One region of the Paenarthrobacter sp. NPDC090517 genome, then DNA from elsewhere that is predicted to be linked to it. Evidence: riboswitches for the same ligand, from Rfam matches in the RefSeq annotation. Region 1 holds a riboswitch; the other holds the start of a gene.

Region 1 (7,761 bases):
GGCCAGTGCGACGTCCCGGGGGAACGGTGCCATGCCGCAGTTGGAGCTGGCTATGAGCTTGTCGGCATCGACGAACTGCAGGGCTTTGCGGAGGGTGTCGGCGACTTCTTCCGGGGTCTCGATGGTTTCGCTTGCGACGTCGATTGCTCCGAGCATGACTTTCTTGCCGCGGAGGAGCTCGATGAGGTCCATGGGCACGTGGGAGTTCTGGGATTCCAGCGAGATGATGTCGATGCTGGAGCTCTGAAGCAGCGGGAAGGTTTCCTCGTACTGCCGCCACTGTGAGCCGAGCGTCGCCTTCCAGTCGTTGTTTGCCTTGATCCCGTAGCCGTAGCAGATATGTACGGCGGTTTCCGCGCGCAGTCCTTCTGCCGCTCGCTCGAGCGCGGCCACGCCCCAGTCCTTGACCTCATCGAGGAAGACGTTGAACGCGGGCTCGTCGAACTGGATGATGTCAACGCCGGCCGCTTCGAGTTCTTTCGCTTCCTGGTTCAGGATCGCTGCGAACTCCCAGGCCAGCTTCTCGCGGCTCTTGTAGTGGTCATCGAAGAGTGTGTCCACCATGGTCATGGGACCGGGAAGAGTCCATTTGATCGGGCGGTCGGTGGTTGCGCGGAGGAACTTTGCGTCGTCGACGAATACCGGCCGCTCGCGGCGCACCGGCCCGACGACGGTGGGCACGCTCGCGTCGTAGCGGTCGCGGATGCGCACGGTCTTGCGTTGTTCAAAGTCGACCCCGCTGAGATGCTCGATGAAGGTGGTGACGAAGTGCTGGCGGGTTTGCTCGCCGTCGCTGACGATGTCGATGCCGCGTCGGCTTTGCTCGTGGATGGCGATGCGCAGCGCATCCTGCTTGCCCTCGAGCAGCGCATCTCCCTCCAGCTTCCAGGGGGACCACAGAGTCTCCGGCTGTGCGAGCCACAATGGTTTGGGCAGGCTTCCGACAACGGTGGTGGGCAAAAGTGTGTTCATGATTGACGATTCTCCGTGGGTCAGTTGACGAGAGCGGGGTATTTGGCGGTCCACTGGTCCAATAGATCCTTGTGGGGCGTGATGAAGTGTTCCTCCGTGTACTTCGCCTGAGTGACCGCGAGCTGACTGCGCTCGACGCGGTCGTAATCGATCTGGGTCCGCGAGTAGTCCTGCTCTCCCAGGCTCGGCTGATAGACGACGGCGGCGGCGGAGTTCGCGTTGTAGACCTCCGGGCGGTAGATCTTCTGGAACGTCTCCATGGTGCTGATCGTGCCGATGAGCTGGAGGTTGGAGTAGTCGTTGAGCAGGTCGCCGCGGAAATAGAAGGCCAGCGGCGCAACGCTGCCGCGTGGCATGAAGTAGCGAACCTGCAGCCCCATCTTTGCGAAGTACGCGTCCGTCAGTGAGAACTCGTCCTGCTGGTACTCGACGCCCAGGACGGGGTGATGGTTCTCGGTTCGCCGGTACGTCTTGGTGGTGGAGACGCTGATGCACACCACTGGCGGCTGCGGGAAGCGTTCCTGGCATGCCGGGGAATCGAGGAATTGCTGGAACAGCTTGCCGTGAAGTTCGCCGAAGTTCTCGGGAACGGTGGGCTTGCCTGTCTCCGCTGCTGCCGCTGGCAGTACAACGCTGAAGTCGAAGTCACGGACGTAGGAGGAGAAGTTGTTCCCCACGATCCCTTGGTGGCGGACCCCGTTCAGCTGGTCAACGATCTGGATGTCGAGAACCTCGAACAGCGGGAACTGCTGATCCGTACCTTCGGCAGTGAACTCTATCTGCACGGAAACGATCTCCAGTTCGAGCGTGTAACGGTCCCGGTCCGGGTTGTCCCAGCTGGCGAGATCGTTGAAGCGGCGCCGAATCATGGTCAAGGCGTTGCGGAGGTTCTCCTGACGGTGCTCGCCCCGTGCCAGGTTGGCGAAATTCGTGGTGATCCGCGAGCCTTCCGACGGGGAGTAGTCCTCGTCGAAGGGGGTCGTGGTGATGCTGAAGGTGAAGTCGTCTGCCATGTGCTGCCAATCCGTTGATGGGCCGGAGACGGCCTTTCCGAAGGTGATGTATCCATGGTGCAGCCTAGGGCGGGGTATCAGGTAACTAGTGGTTGCTATGCATTGATATAGAATTTTCCTATGGCCCAGATTTCGAGCGGATTGACCCTGCAGCAGCTCCGCTACTTCATAGAAGTTGCAGCGGAGGGGTCGATCTCCGCCGCTGCCGATCTTCTCTACGTAGCGCAGCCGACGATGTCTGCATCGATGAAGGACCTTGAGGCCCGGGTGGGGCGTGCGCTCCTGGTTCGCTCGGCCCGCGGGGCCACCCTCACCGCCGACGGGGTAGAGTTCCTTGGCTACGCGAGGCAGGTCGTGGAGCAGTTCGCTCTCCTCGAGCAGCGCTACCTTGGCAGGCCGCCGCGGCGGCGTCTGCTCGGGGTGTCAACGCAGCACTACTCGTTTGCGGTGGACGCATTCGTCCGGATGGTCAAGGCCACTGATGTGGCCGAGTACGAGTTCTCGCTGCGTGAGTCCCGCACGTGGGACATCATCGAGGATGTCCGGACGCTCCGCAGCGAGATAGGCATCCTCTACCGGAACGATTTCAACAGGAAGGTCATTGACAAGCTGCTCCGGGAATCCGGGCTCGCGTTTACTCCGCTTTTCCTCGCCGACCCTCACATTTTCGTTGCACGGAACAACCCGCTCGCTTCAAAAGAGCGTGCGACTCTCGATGATCTCGCCGGGATGCCGCGGCTCACCTTCGATCAAGGTGCGAACAACTCCTTTTACTTCGCCGAGGAGATTCTCTCCACCATGTCCAGTAAGCAGGAGATCAGGGTCTCTGATCGTGCCACGATCTTCAACCTCATGATCGGGCTCCACGGCTACACGATCTCCACCGGCATCATCAGCGGGGAGCTCGATCCGGAGATCGTCGCTATCCCGCTTGACGTTGACGAACGCATCGAGATCGGCTGGATCGGCCACGCAGCGATCCCGCTCACCGACCAAGCGCAGCACTACCTCAGGGAATTGCGGGCCGTCGTCTCTGAGTTCGGCGTAGCGCTGCTCGACTGACCGCAGTTGAGCGGGCGGGTCATACGTATTGGTGAGCTTACCGGGCATATACGGACTCCCGTCGCTGACCTGCGACGTCAGTGCTGGTATGGATGAATCTGAGGCGGCGTCTTGGTGAACTCCAACCCTATATTCCGTTATCGGAATGTGACATCTGGGAAAAGCAGCGGCTAAGGTTGCTCGGTGTCCTGATTCAAAGCTGGGACATACCCGTCAGTATGCCGAGCCCTGCCGCTGAACCGGGACCCCAACGCAATCAACTGGCAGGGACGGGGGAACCACTTTTCCACGGCTTCATCCGAAGCCTTGGGGTTAAGCCATACGACCGTCCTGAACGGCGTACGGCCGGGTGTCTCCGACCCGAACCCGACAGCTCACCCCGCAGGCATGGGAGAGGCAACCAACCATGTCCAAGATGTTCACTGCCGCACGCCATCGCGCAGCCCCCACCACGTCCCGCACCATGATGATCGGGCGGCCGGCCCTCGTAGTCGCCGCCGCATCCGGCCTCTTTTTCGGCTTCAGCGCCCCGGCACAGGCCAGCGTCGGCGGACCCGACAACTCCGGGGCAGCCACTGTTCCGGGCCAGGTAAGTGCACCGGCAGCTGCGGCTCTGGTTCCTGCACCGGCCGCAGCCAACGTTCATACCGTCGTCCCCGGCGACACCCTGGGCCAGATCTCCGCCGCGAACGCCGTATCCCTCAACGACGTCCTGGCCGCCAACGGGATGTCCCTGAGCACCGTCATCTATCCGGGCGACCAGATCAAGATCCCCGGCGCAGGGCAAACGGATGCGGCAACGGCCGCGACAGTCGCGTCGGCGTCCGCGGGTGCAACAACCCCGGCCACGGCAGCCCAGACCGCCCTGGCGCCGGCTACGCCCACCAACACAGGCGTCGTGCTGGCCTCAACCTCGGCTACAGCCCAGGCCCCCACCGGCTCAGCTGGCTCGGCAATCCTGGCCTCCGCGTACTCCCAGCTGGGAATGCAGCAGGACTGCACCGCCATGGTGGAGAAGGCACTGCGCTCTGCCGGCAAGAGCGTGGGAGACCTGGCCCCGGGCCAGTTCTTCCAGTACGGCAGCGTCGTAGGCACCCCTGCCCCGGGTGACCTGGTGATAACCGCCGGACACGTGGGCGTCTTCGCAGGCAACGGCCAGGTTGTCAGCGGCGGCGTGGACGGTTTCAAGACCGAGGTCCACTCCCTCAGCTGGCTCCAGGGCGCATCCTTCGTCCGCGTAGCCTGACCCCTGCCGGTCGGGACGGCGGCGGGCGTCACCCAGCCGCCCGCCGTCGTCGGCCGTTGTTGATCTTCAGACTCCCTGCCCCGACCAAGGCATATCGCTCCGCCTGATCCTTGCGGGCGGTACGAGCCGACCCATCAGGCGCGCATCCTTCCCCGCCGGCACGTTGTTCGTGGAGGCTAGACGACGACAGTGTTCATTACTGCTTTATTTTTGCCCAGCGGGTTGAGCTTGGGTGGCCACGGCATTGACCAAGGCCCGTTCCAGCGGGCCCAGATCCGTTCTCGAAGCGGCCATGACCCGCTCGGTTGGCGATGGGCTGAGTTTGATCTTACGGAGGGAGCGTTCGTCGACTGCGCGGTCAGCGGTCGTGAACGTTACCCCCAGCCCAGCGGCGACCATGGCTTCCGCAGCTTGTGCCGATGAGGCGGTTACCGCGATCTCGTCAACGAAGCTCCATTCGTCTCTGATGGATCGGAGACGGAGCAGTGCAGGCGATTCGATCCAGTTTTCAGTCGACAGATCGTCGGCAACAACGGTGTCTCTGTCTGCGAAGCGGTGGTGGACGGGCACCAGGAGGATGTAGTCGACGTCGAAGGCGAGGACCAACTCACCAGGCCATTGGTTGAACTCGATGCCGAAACCGACGTCGATCGTGCCGCGCTGGATGGCCTCTCGGAGCAGTTGACCGTTCTCGAATTCCTGGACCCGTGCGCGAAGATGCGGGTGTTGGACACGGAGGGATGCCAGGGCGGCAGCAACGCGGGGGATGTGCTCGCTGTGTTGGATGCCTACCCCGATTTCGGGAATTTCAGCAGATGCGGCCGTCAGTGATGCCAGGCGCGCGGTTGCTACTTCGCCTGAGAGGTGTCTTACCTTGTCCAAGAACGCCTGACCTGCGGCAGTCGGGAAAGTGCCCCCGGGCAGACGGTCAAAAAGGCGGACACCAACCTCGTCCTCGAGAGCAACGATCTGCTGCGACAAGGATGGTTGGGCGATGTGCAGTTGTTTTGCTGCGAGGCAAATAGAACCGGCCATTTCAACTGCAAGAGCTGCATCGATTTGGCGAAGAGTGATCTTCTCCATAGAGAAATCCTATGCCTATGGGCAAGCTACCTAATAGCTTTTGCCTATGCCCCTAAGCGCGGATTGGTCTTTGATTCGGCGGGAATCCAGCGCGCACTGTTGATGCATGACAATCCACAACGAACTGGACTCGCATCAGGCCTCGGCCGAAGCGCTGCGGGACACTCTGAACTCCTACCGCGTCATCGACCTCAGCCGTGAACTGATCCAGGGAATCCCGACGTTCCCCACGCACCCGAAATTCTTTCTTCTGCCGTTCCCCGCGATGTCGGATCCCGCGGAATTCAACCAGCTCATCATGAGTGACCACTCGGGCACGCATGTGGACGTGCCGGCCCACTTCGTCCCGGAACACGACGGCGATCGCCGTGTATACACTCACGAGATCCCAGTGGACGGCCTGATGGGCCGGGCCGTGAAGCTCAGCTTCGGCCCGTACGAAGCGACCAGCTACAACATCGGTCTAGACGAGATCACTGAGTGGGAAGCCCAGAACGTCGCGATCGAAGCGGATGACATTGTCCTCATCGACACGAAATGGGAACACCGTTGGTCCCTCGTTCCCGAGGGCTTCGACTACCTGCGCGGCTGGCCGGGACTGACCGGTGAAGCAGCAAAGTACCTCCGCGAAAAAGGCGTCAAAGCAGTCGGCATCGACTGCATCAGCATCGACCCAGGCGACAAGTCAGGCTCTGATCTTCGCGCCCACTACGAGCTGCTTCCTCACGGAGTACTCGTCGTAGAAAACCTCTGCAACCTCGCAGAGGTCCCCACTGTCAGCTACTTCATGGCCCTGCCGCTGCGGCTTACCGGGGGCACAGGCTCTCCGCTGCGCGCCATCAGCCTGGTACCGGAAACGGGCGACGTCCGATGACACGCGAAGTCTCCTTCAAGGAGGTCCAGCTTTCCGAACTCGCCGCCTTGGAGAACGAACCGGTTCTTCCCCGGGAAACATACGAACAAAGGTGGGTACAGCTGCGGGAACGCATGGCGGAAAGCGGACTAGGAACCGTTGTAGTGTACGCAGATCGTGAGCACCCCGCCGGGGCTCTGTACTTGACCGGTTTTGACCCCCGGTTCGAAGAGGCCCTGGTTGTCATCGGCGCGGAAGGACCGCTGGCTGTCATCGCCGGCAACGAGTCCCTGTCCATGGTCGCCGACCGTGGCCTGGACTTGAAGGGTGTGCTGTGCCAATCCCTGAGCCTGCCCGGCCAGAAGCGCCAGACCCAGCGCAAACTCTCCGATGCCCTGGTAGAAGCCGGAATTGATGCGTCCCTGCCCGTTGGCCTTGTCGGCTGGCGCCCGATCCCGCAGGATGATGTCCGCGGATCGGAGCCGGCGTTCGCAGTACCCCACTTTGTTCTCCACGAATTGCGTCACGTCGCCACGGCCGGAGTCGTGGATGCCAGCAATCTGCTTGGCGGTAACGACGGACTTCGAGCGACCAACGACGTCCACCAGCTTGCATTGAATGAACACCGCTCTACCCGGGCCTCAGGTCATGTATGGCGGGCCATCGACGCCCTGCGCCCCGGAATCAGCGAACTCGAACTGTCCCAGTACATGGGCTTGACCGGGCTTCCGCTGTCCGCCCACGTCATGCTCGCCACCGGCGCGGATAGGGTCAACGGGCTTTACAGCCCCAGCGACAGAGAGATCAGCCGCGGTGACCGGTTGTCCACAGCTGTTGGACTGCACGGCGGCCTGGCCTCCAGGGCCGGCATCGTCGCTGAGATCGGCGACGATGAACTCAGTGGAGAACAGCGGGAATTTGTCCGCGGATACTGGCTCGCAGTCGCGACCTGGTACGAATCCTTGACGATAGGTGCCTCCACCGGTGACATAGCAGAGACGGTCACCAAAGTGCTTGCCACGGCGAATATTGAACCCCTGCTGAACCCGGGGCACCTGCAGCACATCGACGAATGGCTTGACAGTCCCTTCACAATTGGGGACGACCACCGCATCCACTCCGGAATGTCGCTACAGGCGGACATCATCCCCGTAGGTTCACACGATGGACTGTTCGCCAATGTCGAGGACGCCCTCGCTATTGCTGACGAACCGCTCCGCGCCCAGCTCGCCGAACTCTACCCCGCAGCCTGGTCCCGTATCCAAGACCGCAGGACGTTCATGGAAGAAGAACTCGGCATCAAACTCGCCGAAGAAGTTCTTCCCTTCTGTGACCGGCCGGCAGCGCTACCGCCCGGTCTCTTGAGCCCAACAGTCGTCGCGACCTTGGGCTGATCTGCAGCAGCGTGGACCGGCAGGGAGGCCGCCAATAACCGTTGGCGGCCACCACCCCAGCTTCCGGCGGCAACGCCTGCCCCACACCGCGAGCTTCAGGCTCGCCCCGCTCTCAAGGGTTTCGGCCCTTTCAACAGC
Region 2 (7,761 bases), on a different contig from region 1:
CCCACGGACATGAACCACCATCACACGTATGGCTTGGTTAGCTACATCATGATCGACGACGGCCTCTATCCGAGCGCCCACAACCGGCGGGATCCGTACGCGCTTCCTGCGTTCGACATCCGCGGTCAATGGGTCTACCCCAGCCGCTACAACGAATTCATGGCTCCGCAGTTGCCGGTGTACATGTTCGACGGCGAATACCTCATCGCAACAGGGCATGGCGAAGAAGCTGCGGGCCTACCGGTGTTCGAGATCCGCTGCATGTGCATGCCGCAGCTGGCTTTTGGGGACTCAAACAACCCGCTATGACTATTTGCGGGGCACTGTAAAGTGCGTCAGCCTGGCATCCTGGCCGTCGAGCTCAGCCCACGATTTTTCAGTTTCCATTACCGTCAACGCACTCGTTGGGTAACGGGTTGCAGCATCCATGTAAGCGTCGTGGTCCGAATCGCGGGAAGCCAGATGCATGGCAAGATCCTGAACTCCGGGCATATGCGAGATAACCATCAACGTGGTCACGGTGTCGGGGACGTGGTTGATCACCGTCAACATGCGGTTGGCTGAGGCGGAGTACAAGCCGTCCTCGAGTTTGGGCGTCGGCGCCTTGTCCCCCAACTCATCGCAGACCCAGGTGCAGGTCTGTCGGGTCCTCAACGCTGACGAACACAGGATGAAGTCGGGCACCACGCCGTGTTTGAGCAACCACTTCCCAGCCAACGGAGCCTCCCGATGCCCACGCTCCTCCAGGGGACGCTCATGATCAGGCACCCCCATAGGCCAATCTGCCTTGGCGTGCCGCATGATCACCAGGCGCTTAATGTGATGGTCACTCATAACCCAACCCTATCCGCCGCAGACCCCAGCTGCTTCCTGCGGGCCGCCGTCACTAACTTTGAATTCGCGGCACCTCCGCCACGCAGTGGAACAGGCGTGTCCAGGGTATTTGACGGCCAATGTGGGTGGTGGCGGCACACAGCCCCTAAGATCCCTCCGCCGCGGAGGTCAGACTCCTCGACGTGTCCAGGGAAGCCGCCATAGTGCGTGCGCTGGAGTGCAAGGGGCGTTATGGAGGGAGCTGCAGCGTAGCGGGGCATCTCGATAGCGCCGTTGTCGCGCGAAGAATGAGCGCCGGCGCAAAGGGATCGTCCCGCTACAGCGGAAGCGTCCGCCGCTGGATCACCCCGCGAACACGAAAGCGCCCGCCCTTACAGGACGAGCGCTTTCGGCGTAGTGCGACTTAGATCGAGTATTCCGGAGCGGCCCAGACGATAACTTCTGGGTGCTCGTAGAAACGATAGCCCTGGCCTCGGACAGTGCGGACCGTGTTCGCGAGGCGGCCCAGCTTGGAACGGAGGCGGCGGATGTGGACGTCGATAGTGCGCTCGTTCGGCACTTCCTCGGCGTTGCGCCACAGGCCTTCAAGGAGTTCGTCGCGGCCCACAGTGCGCGTGCCGTTCTCGACGAGGTAGTTGAGGAGCTCGAATTCCTTGAACGTGAGGTTCAGGGATTCGCCGTCGAGGTGCACTTCGCGGCGGGCGAGATCGATCAGGACGCCGGACGGACGGGCTTCCTGCTGGGGCGCCGGGCGGGCTGCTTCGGTGCGCTGGCGTGCGGCGACGGTAGGGTCACCGAAGGTGGAACGCACGACGTCGAGTGCGGACCCGGGTGCCCCGGCGGGGGCAACTGCGACGGCGGCATAGCTCTCGGCGCCGGTCACGAGGGACTGAGCGTAAGCCCGGATTTCCTGGGCGAGCTTCGCAATGGAGGTTCCGGCGGCAGCTGCGGTTTCTTCGTCGATGCCCATGTAGAGGACGAAGCCGCGGGCCACGTTGTCGTTGGCAACAGGGCGGAGCTTGTCCGACTGGGCAATCACAGGGGTGGGCGCAGTCATGGGCGCCGGCTCCACGGCGGGGACTGCGCGCAACTGGCCGTAGGAGTTGGGGTTATAGCCCTGAGGCACGTATCCGGGGGCCTGCTGACCGGCGCCTTGCGGGGCGGGAGAGTAGCCGGGACGGTTGCCGAAGCCGGGGCGAAGCCCTGCGTTTGACGCAGCCTTGTTGGCGTTACGGACGGAGATGTGGACGTATCCAGATGCAACTGACATGGAGTGCTTACCTCAAAAGTGAATAGCCGTCATCGCGGCTTCGAATGCTGGTTGTCCCCGCAATGAGTTTGGGGAGGGGCGCCCAACGCTGGGCTAGGGGGCGAATGCCTGAAACTTCTTGGGGTGGAAAGTTAGGCTTGCATTCGACAACAGCGGTCATCATGGCCAGCGGGTGCGCTGGGCCAGGTTGCTGCGGCTGCAGGTGCTGTTGAGTTCTTGTTCACATTGGAAGTGTGCAACGTAACAATGGCAACACGCAAGTAACAAAGCGTCGAACCGTCCACATTTTGAGACGCAGAGGTCTATTGTGTCGCAAATCACAATTCAATAAGGGCAGTAAATGAATGCCATTTCATTCGGTACGGTCAGGCAAAATCCGGCAACTCGTGAATATTATTCGGCATAACGGGGATGATGTGCATTCCCGTTCCCACCAACCCTCCCCTGACGGAATCTCACGATCTGAAACACTTGTTGTCCAATCGCGACTAGTCTTTCGGACCAATTTTCGGGACAGAATCGGCTGCAAGCCTCAGAGACCTGGCTGAAGCTGGGTCTCGGGAAACCTTGGAACGCGTGAGCGTGTCGGGAGCCCCCTCCTCGATAGTCTGATCTCACAGCGTCCTCACAGGATGGGCAAAGCGTTGGCAAACCAGCAGAATGGAGAGTTATCCCATGGCCTCCTCGCACTCCATGACCAACAACCTTCCCCAGCTCTCCCACCCGGACGGCTCCCCCATCCGTGCCCTGGTGGTAGATGACGAACCCAGCCTTGCCGAGCTGATGAGCATGGGCCTGCGCATGGCAGGATGGTCCGTTGCGGTGGCAGGCGACGGTCCGGAGGCAGTGAAGCTAGCCAAGGACTTCCGCCCTGACGTGCTGGTTCTGGATGTCATGCTTCCCGGATTCGACGGCGTCGAAGTCCTGAACCGCATCCGCACCTTCGCCCCGGAGGTTCCCGCCTTGTTCCTCACGGCCAAGGACGCCGTGGAGGACCGTATTGTCGGACTCGCAGCAGGTGGGGACGACTACGTCACTAAACCCTTCAGCATGGAAGAAGTCCTCCTGCGACTTCACCGCCTGGTCCAGCGCTCCGGCGTAGCCGCCATGGACACCGCGGAGCTTGTGGTAGGCGACCTCACGCTCAACGTAGATACCCGGGAAGTAACCCGCGCCGGCCAGGACATCCCGCTGACCGCCACCCAATTCGAGCTGCTGCGCTATCTCATGGAGAACCCCAAACGAGTTGTCAGCAAAGCCCAGATCCTGGACCGCGTGTGGGACTACGACTTCGGTGGCCAGGCCAACATCGTGGAACTCTACATCTCCTATCTGCGCAAGAAGATCGAAGCCAAGCACCCCCCGATGATCCATACCGTCCGGGGTGCCGGATACGTCATCAAGCCTGCGGATTAGGCATTGAGCACCCTCTCAGGAGTGGCCAGGAAGTCAAGAGCGGCCGGACAAACTCCGCGCAGTTGGCTCAACCCCTCCACTTGGCACTTGCGTACACGCTTGGTCCTGGTGGCCATGGCCCTGCTGATCGCCATTTGCGCTGCGGTGGGAGTTGTCAGCTACGCCTCCATGGACATGGTTTTCAACAGGCAGCTCGACAGGCAGTTGGAGCAGGCGTCCAGCCGCGCGAATGACTTCGGCAGGCCGCCGTCGAACTTTCCGTCATCCCCCGGCAGGCCGGACCCTTTGGAAGCGCGCGGGCAGGCGGCGGGCACGCTCAACGCGAGGATCGACGGCTCCGCTGTGCGTAGCTCGGGTTTGATCGACGCCCAAGGTAACCGCGTCTCGCTCTCAGCAGACGACGAGCAGGTCCTGGTGTCGCTCCCCACGAACAACCACCCCGTGGACCGATCACTGTCCAACGGCGATTACCGGCTGGTGGCAGTCAAGACCACCTATGGCGATGTGATCGTGACGGGCCTGCCGCTCGCGGACAAACAGAGCGCCGAAGCCTCGCTGGTGTGGACCATGGTGCTGGTCTCGCTGGGTGGCCTGGTGGTGATCGGCCTCGTGGGGACGGTCATCATCCGCCGGACCATGCGTCCGCTCGAGCAGCTCTCCGAGGTGGCCACAAAGGTTGCGCGCCTGCCTCTCGACGCCGGTGAGGTGGCACTGGCGGTGCGCGTACCGCCGTCGGCATCCCACCCTGGAACGGAAGTTGGCAGCGTCGGCCATGCCTTGAACCAGATGCTGAACAACGTTTCGAGCGCGCTGGAAGCCCGGCAGGAAAGCGAAACCAAAGTGCGCCAGTTTGTGGCCGATGCCTCGCACGAACTACGAACGCCCCTGACCGCCATCCGGGGCTACACAGAGCTGCTGAGGATGACGGAAACGTTCACCGAGGATGGCCGGAAGTCGCTGGCGCGGGTCCAAAGCCAGTCCGAACGCATGACCACCTTGGTGGAGGACCTTCTACTGCTGGCGCGGCTGGACGAGGGCAAGCCCGTGAAAGTCGAAAACGTAGACCTGACACAGCTGGTCATCGAAACGGTGAGTGACGAGAAAGTCATGGCGCCGGACCACATCTGGCAGCTCCAGCTCCCTGACGAGCCCATCACTGTGCGCGGCGATGCCACCCAACTTCACCAGGTGCTGGCCAATTTGCTGTCCAATGCCCGCAAACACACCGATCCCGGCACCACTGTGGCTACAGGTGTCATGCTCTCCGCCGATGGCAGCGCCGTGGTCACGGTGACGGACAACGGCCCCGGAATTCCTGAAGATTTCCAGGGCCGGATCTTCTCCCGGTTCGCCCGCGCTGATGTCGCAAGATCAGGAACTGAGGGCACCTCCGGACTCGGCTTGTCCATTGTGGAATCCATCGTTTCGGCGCATGGCGGTAGCGTGGAAATGACCTCGCGGCCGGGGCGCACCGAATTCGCCCTTCGATTCCCTACCGTCACCACCGAAGGCATATAACGAATCGGGCAAGGCGACTCACCGGCATCGTGATCTCTGTTACCTAAATGTGACTTCTACGGAATCCTCCTGTACCGTCGAAAGGGTGGGTCGTCCCTAGCAGGCCCACATCCGGGATGCGCCGAGCTCTGCCACTTCCCGGAGTCCGTTCTTTCTCCGAGGCAGAGACGGGGGACCCAGAGTCTCCGGGCCAGGCCACTTTTGGCCGGCCCTTGGGGTGAAGCCGCAGCATGATGCGCGGCCGGATGACCTCATCCGAACCCGACAGCTAACTCCGCAGGCGCTGAGAGGTAATCACATGTCTGAATTTAACGATCAGACGCGCCCTTCCGCGCGTCACAGCGACGAACACAACGCACCGCTCACCAAGTCGCAGTCCGTCCTCAAGAACGCAGCCCGCCAGGGTAAGTCCGGCCACCGCATGTCCGTAGTTGCCGGTGTTGTGGCAGCTGCATTGGGCGTTGCATCGCTCGGAACCGCCGCAAACGCCGCACTGACCCTCCCCGAGGCCAGCCGCGTAGCCGGAACCCAGTCCAGTGCGCAGGTCAACACCAACAAGTCGGCTGAGATCTCTGCTTCCCTGAATGCTGCCGCCGAAAAGGGCGCAGCCGACAGGGCCGCCGCGGATAAGGCCGCCGCAGACAAGGCCGCCGCCGAGAAGGTTGCCGCTGACCAGGCCGCAGCTGCGCAGGCTGCAGCCGAAAAGGCTGCCGCTGATCAGGCTGCTGCCCAGGCCGCAGCTGAGAAGGCTGCTGCTGACGCTGCTGCCAAGCAGGCCGCCGACGCCGCTGCTGCCGCTGCCGCTGCGGAAGCCGCAGCAGCTGCTGCCGCTCCCAAGGCTGTGGATGACCCTGCGGCTGCCAAGGCGTACGCACTCAGCATCCTTGGCAACTACGGTTGGGGCCCGGGCGAAATGACTGCCCTCAACACGCTGTGGGAGAAGGAATCGAACTGGAGGACCACGGCGATGAACGCTTCCAGCGGCGCCTACGGCATCGTCCAGTCCCTGCCTGCTTCCAAGATGGCCACCGTGGGTCCTGACTGGGAAACCAACTACCAGACCCAGATCAAGTGGGGCCTGAACTACATCAAGGAGCGTTACGGATCCCCGTCCGCCGCTCTGGGCTTCCACTTGGCCAACAACTGGTACTAAACCAGACTGCTTGATTGCCGCGCCCGTTGCCGCCGTTCGCACCAGTGCCCACTGGAGCGGATAGCGGGAACGGGTGCGGTTTTGCCGTTTCACAGGTGCGGCGCTTAGTTCACAGTGGGGTCACAGTTGCCGCCTATTCGGCTCATATGGAGTGAGCTGATGCTGAATGTATGACGCTCACAGATCCCAAGCCGGTGATGAATCATCAGCTGCAGCGCTCCCCCGCGGACACACGCGCCTTAGTTCCTACCCTGGACTTCATCATCCCTGTGCTCAACGACGAGACCCAGCTGGAATACAAGCTTCGCAGCCTACACAGCCACCTCGCCGGTTCCTTCCCCCACACATTCCGGATCACCGTCGCGGACAATGCCAGCACGGACAACACCTTGCGGATCGCCGAACGCCTGGCCAGGGAACTCCCCGAGCTATTGGTGGTCCACCTTGAGCAGAGGGGTCGCGGAAACTCGCTCCGCCGGGTCTGGCTTTCCTCGCCCTCACCTCTGCTTGCGTACATGGACCCCCGTCTGACCATCGACCTTTCGGCGGTGGCGCCCCTACTTGCCCCGCTGATCTCCGGGCACTCCGACCTCGCGGTCGGCACGCGACTGGCCAAGGCCTCACACGGGACATTCAGCCGCCACCGTGAGGTCATTGCACGGACCTACAACTTCCTGCTGCGCGTCATGACGGGGGCGCGCTACTCCGATGCCGAGTGCGGCTTCAAAGCCATACGTGCCGACATCGCCCAACAGTTGCTCCCCCACACCCGCGATGAAGCATGGTTCTTCGACACCGAACTGCTGATGATTGCCGAACGTTCTGCTTTGCGCATTCATGAAGTCCCGCTCGACTGGACCGACGATCCCGACCCGAGCGTCGACGTCGTACGCACAGCCTGGGCGGACCTCCGCGCAGTGGCGCGCCTGGCCCGCGAGCTGCATCACGGGACAATTCCCGTCAGTGAGTTGCGCGCCGAACTGGGCCGAGGACCTCACCGGCACTGAGCCCGCGCAGGAGCTCTACATCTCCGGCTCAGCCTCCACCGCACCCCGCACGGCGGCAAGGGAGGCCGCGACATCTCCGGCGTCCGTAGTCCAGTTGCTGACCGAGATCCGTAGGATCTCGCGTCCACGCCACGACGAACCGGACATCCAGACCGCGCCTTCGGCCATAAGCCGCTGGGTGATCCGGTGCGTACGGTCATCGCTTCCGAAACTCACCGAGACCTGCGTGAACACGACGTCATTGAGCACCTCCACGCCAGGAATCGAGGACAGGCCTTCAGCCAAAGCCCGGGCATTCGCTGCCAGGCGCTCCACCATGGAAATCACGCCGTCCCGGCCCAGTTGCCTGAGTGCGGCCCACACGGGAATGCCTCGGGCCCGGCGGGACATCTCGGGAACCTTTTCGAAAGGATCCCCGGGTCCGGCGTCCGTGGCAATGAGGTAACTAGTGTGAACGCTGAAGGCACGCCTTAGGGCTTCCGGGCGGGCAACGATTGCCAGGCCACAGTCGTAGGGGACGTTCAGGGTTTTATGCGCGTCTGTTGCCCACGAATCTGCGTCCT

What was found. A riboswitch is a leader RNA that binds a small molecule or an ion and turns the genes downstream of it on or off. The one in region 1 is predicted to bind cyclic di-AMP.
Region 2: it holds a riboswitch for cyclic di-AMP, as region 1 does, so the genes downstream of both, ACIQTW_RS09305 (hypothetical protein) here and ACIQTW_RS12450 (LysM peptidoglycan-binding domain-containing protein) in region 1, are expected to answer to the same signal.

What each region holds. Positions count from the first base shown of each region.
Region 1 covers NZ_JBIVXN010000003.1:171,147-178,907, reverse strand. The annotation lists gene ACIQTW_RS12465 (methionine synthase) at 1-972, opposite strand, end outside; gene ACIQTW_RS12460 (DUF1852 domain-containing protein) at 993-1,985, opposite strand; gene ACIQTW_RS12455 (LysR family transcriptional regulator) at 2,106-3,047, shown strand; cyclic di-AMP (ydaO/yuaA leader) riboswitch at 3,257-3,450, shown strand; gene ACIQTW_RS12450 (LysM peptidoglycan-binding domain-containing protein) at 3,454-4,293, shown strand; gene ACIQTW_RS12445 (LysR family transcriptional regulator) at 4,498-5,376, opposite strand; gene ACIQTW_RS12440 (cyclase family protein) at 5,483-6,250, shown strand; gene ACIQTW_RS12435 (hypothetical protein) at 6,247-7,623, shown strand.
Region 2 covers NZ_JBIVXN010000002.1:90,483-98,243, forward strand. The annotation lists gene ACIQTW_RS09280 (hypothetical protein) at 1-309, shown strand, start outside; gene ACIQTW_RS09285 (SixA phosphatase family protein) at 310-834, opposite strand; gene ACIQTW_RS09290 (winged helix-turn-helix domain-containing protein) at 1,238-2,104, opposite strand; gene ACIQTW_RS09295 (response regulator transcription factor) at 2,780-3,520, shown strand; gene ACIQTW_RS09300 (ATP-binding protein) at 3,542-5,038, shown strand; cyclic di-AMP (ydaO/yuaA leader) riboswitch at 5,148-5,335, shown strand; gene ACIQTW_RS09305 (hypothetical protein) at 5,337-6,191, shown strand; gene ACIQTW_RS09310 (glycosyltransferase) at 6,362-7,198, shown strand; gene ACIQTW_RS09315 (pyridoxal phosphate-dependent decarboxylase family protein) at 7,214-7,761, opposite strand, start outside.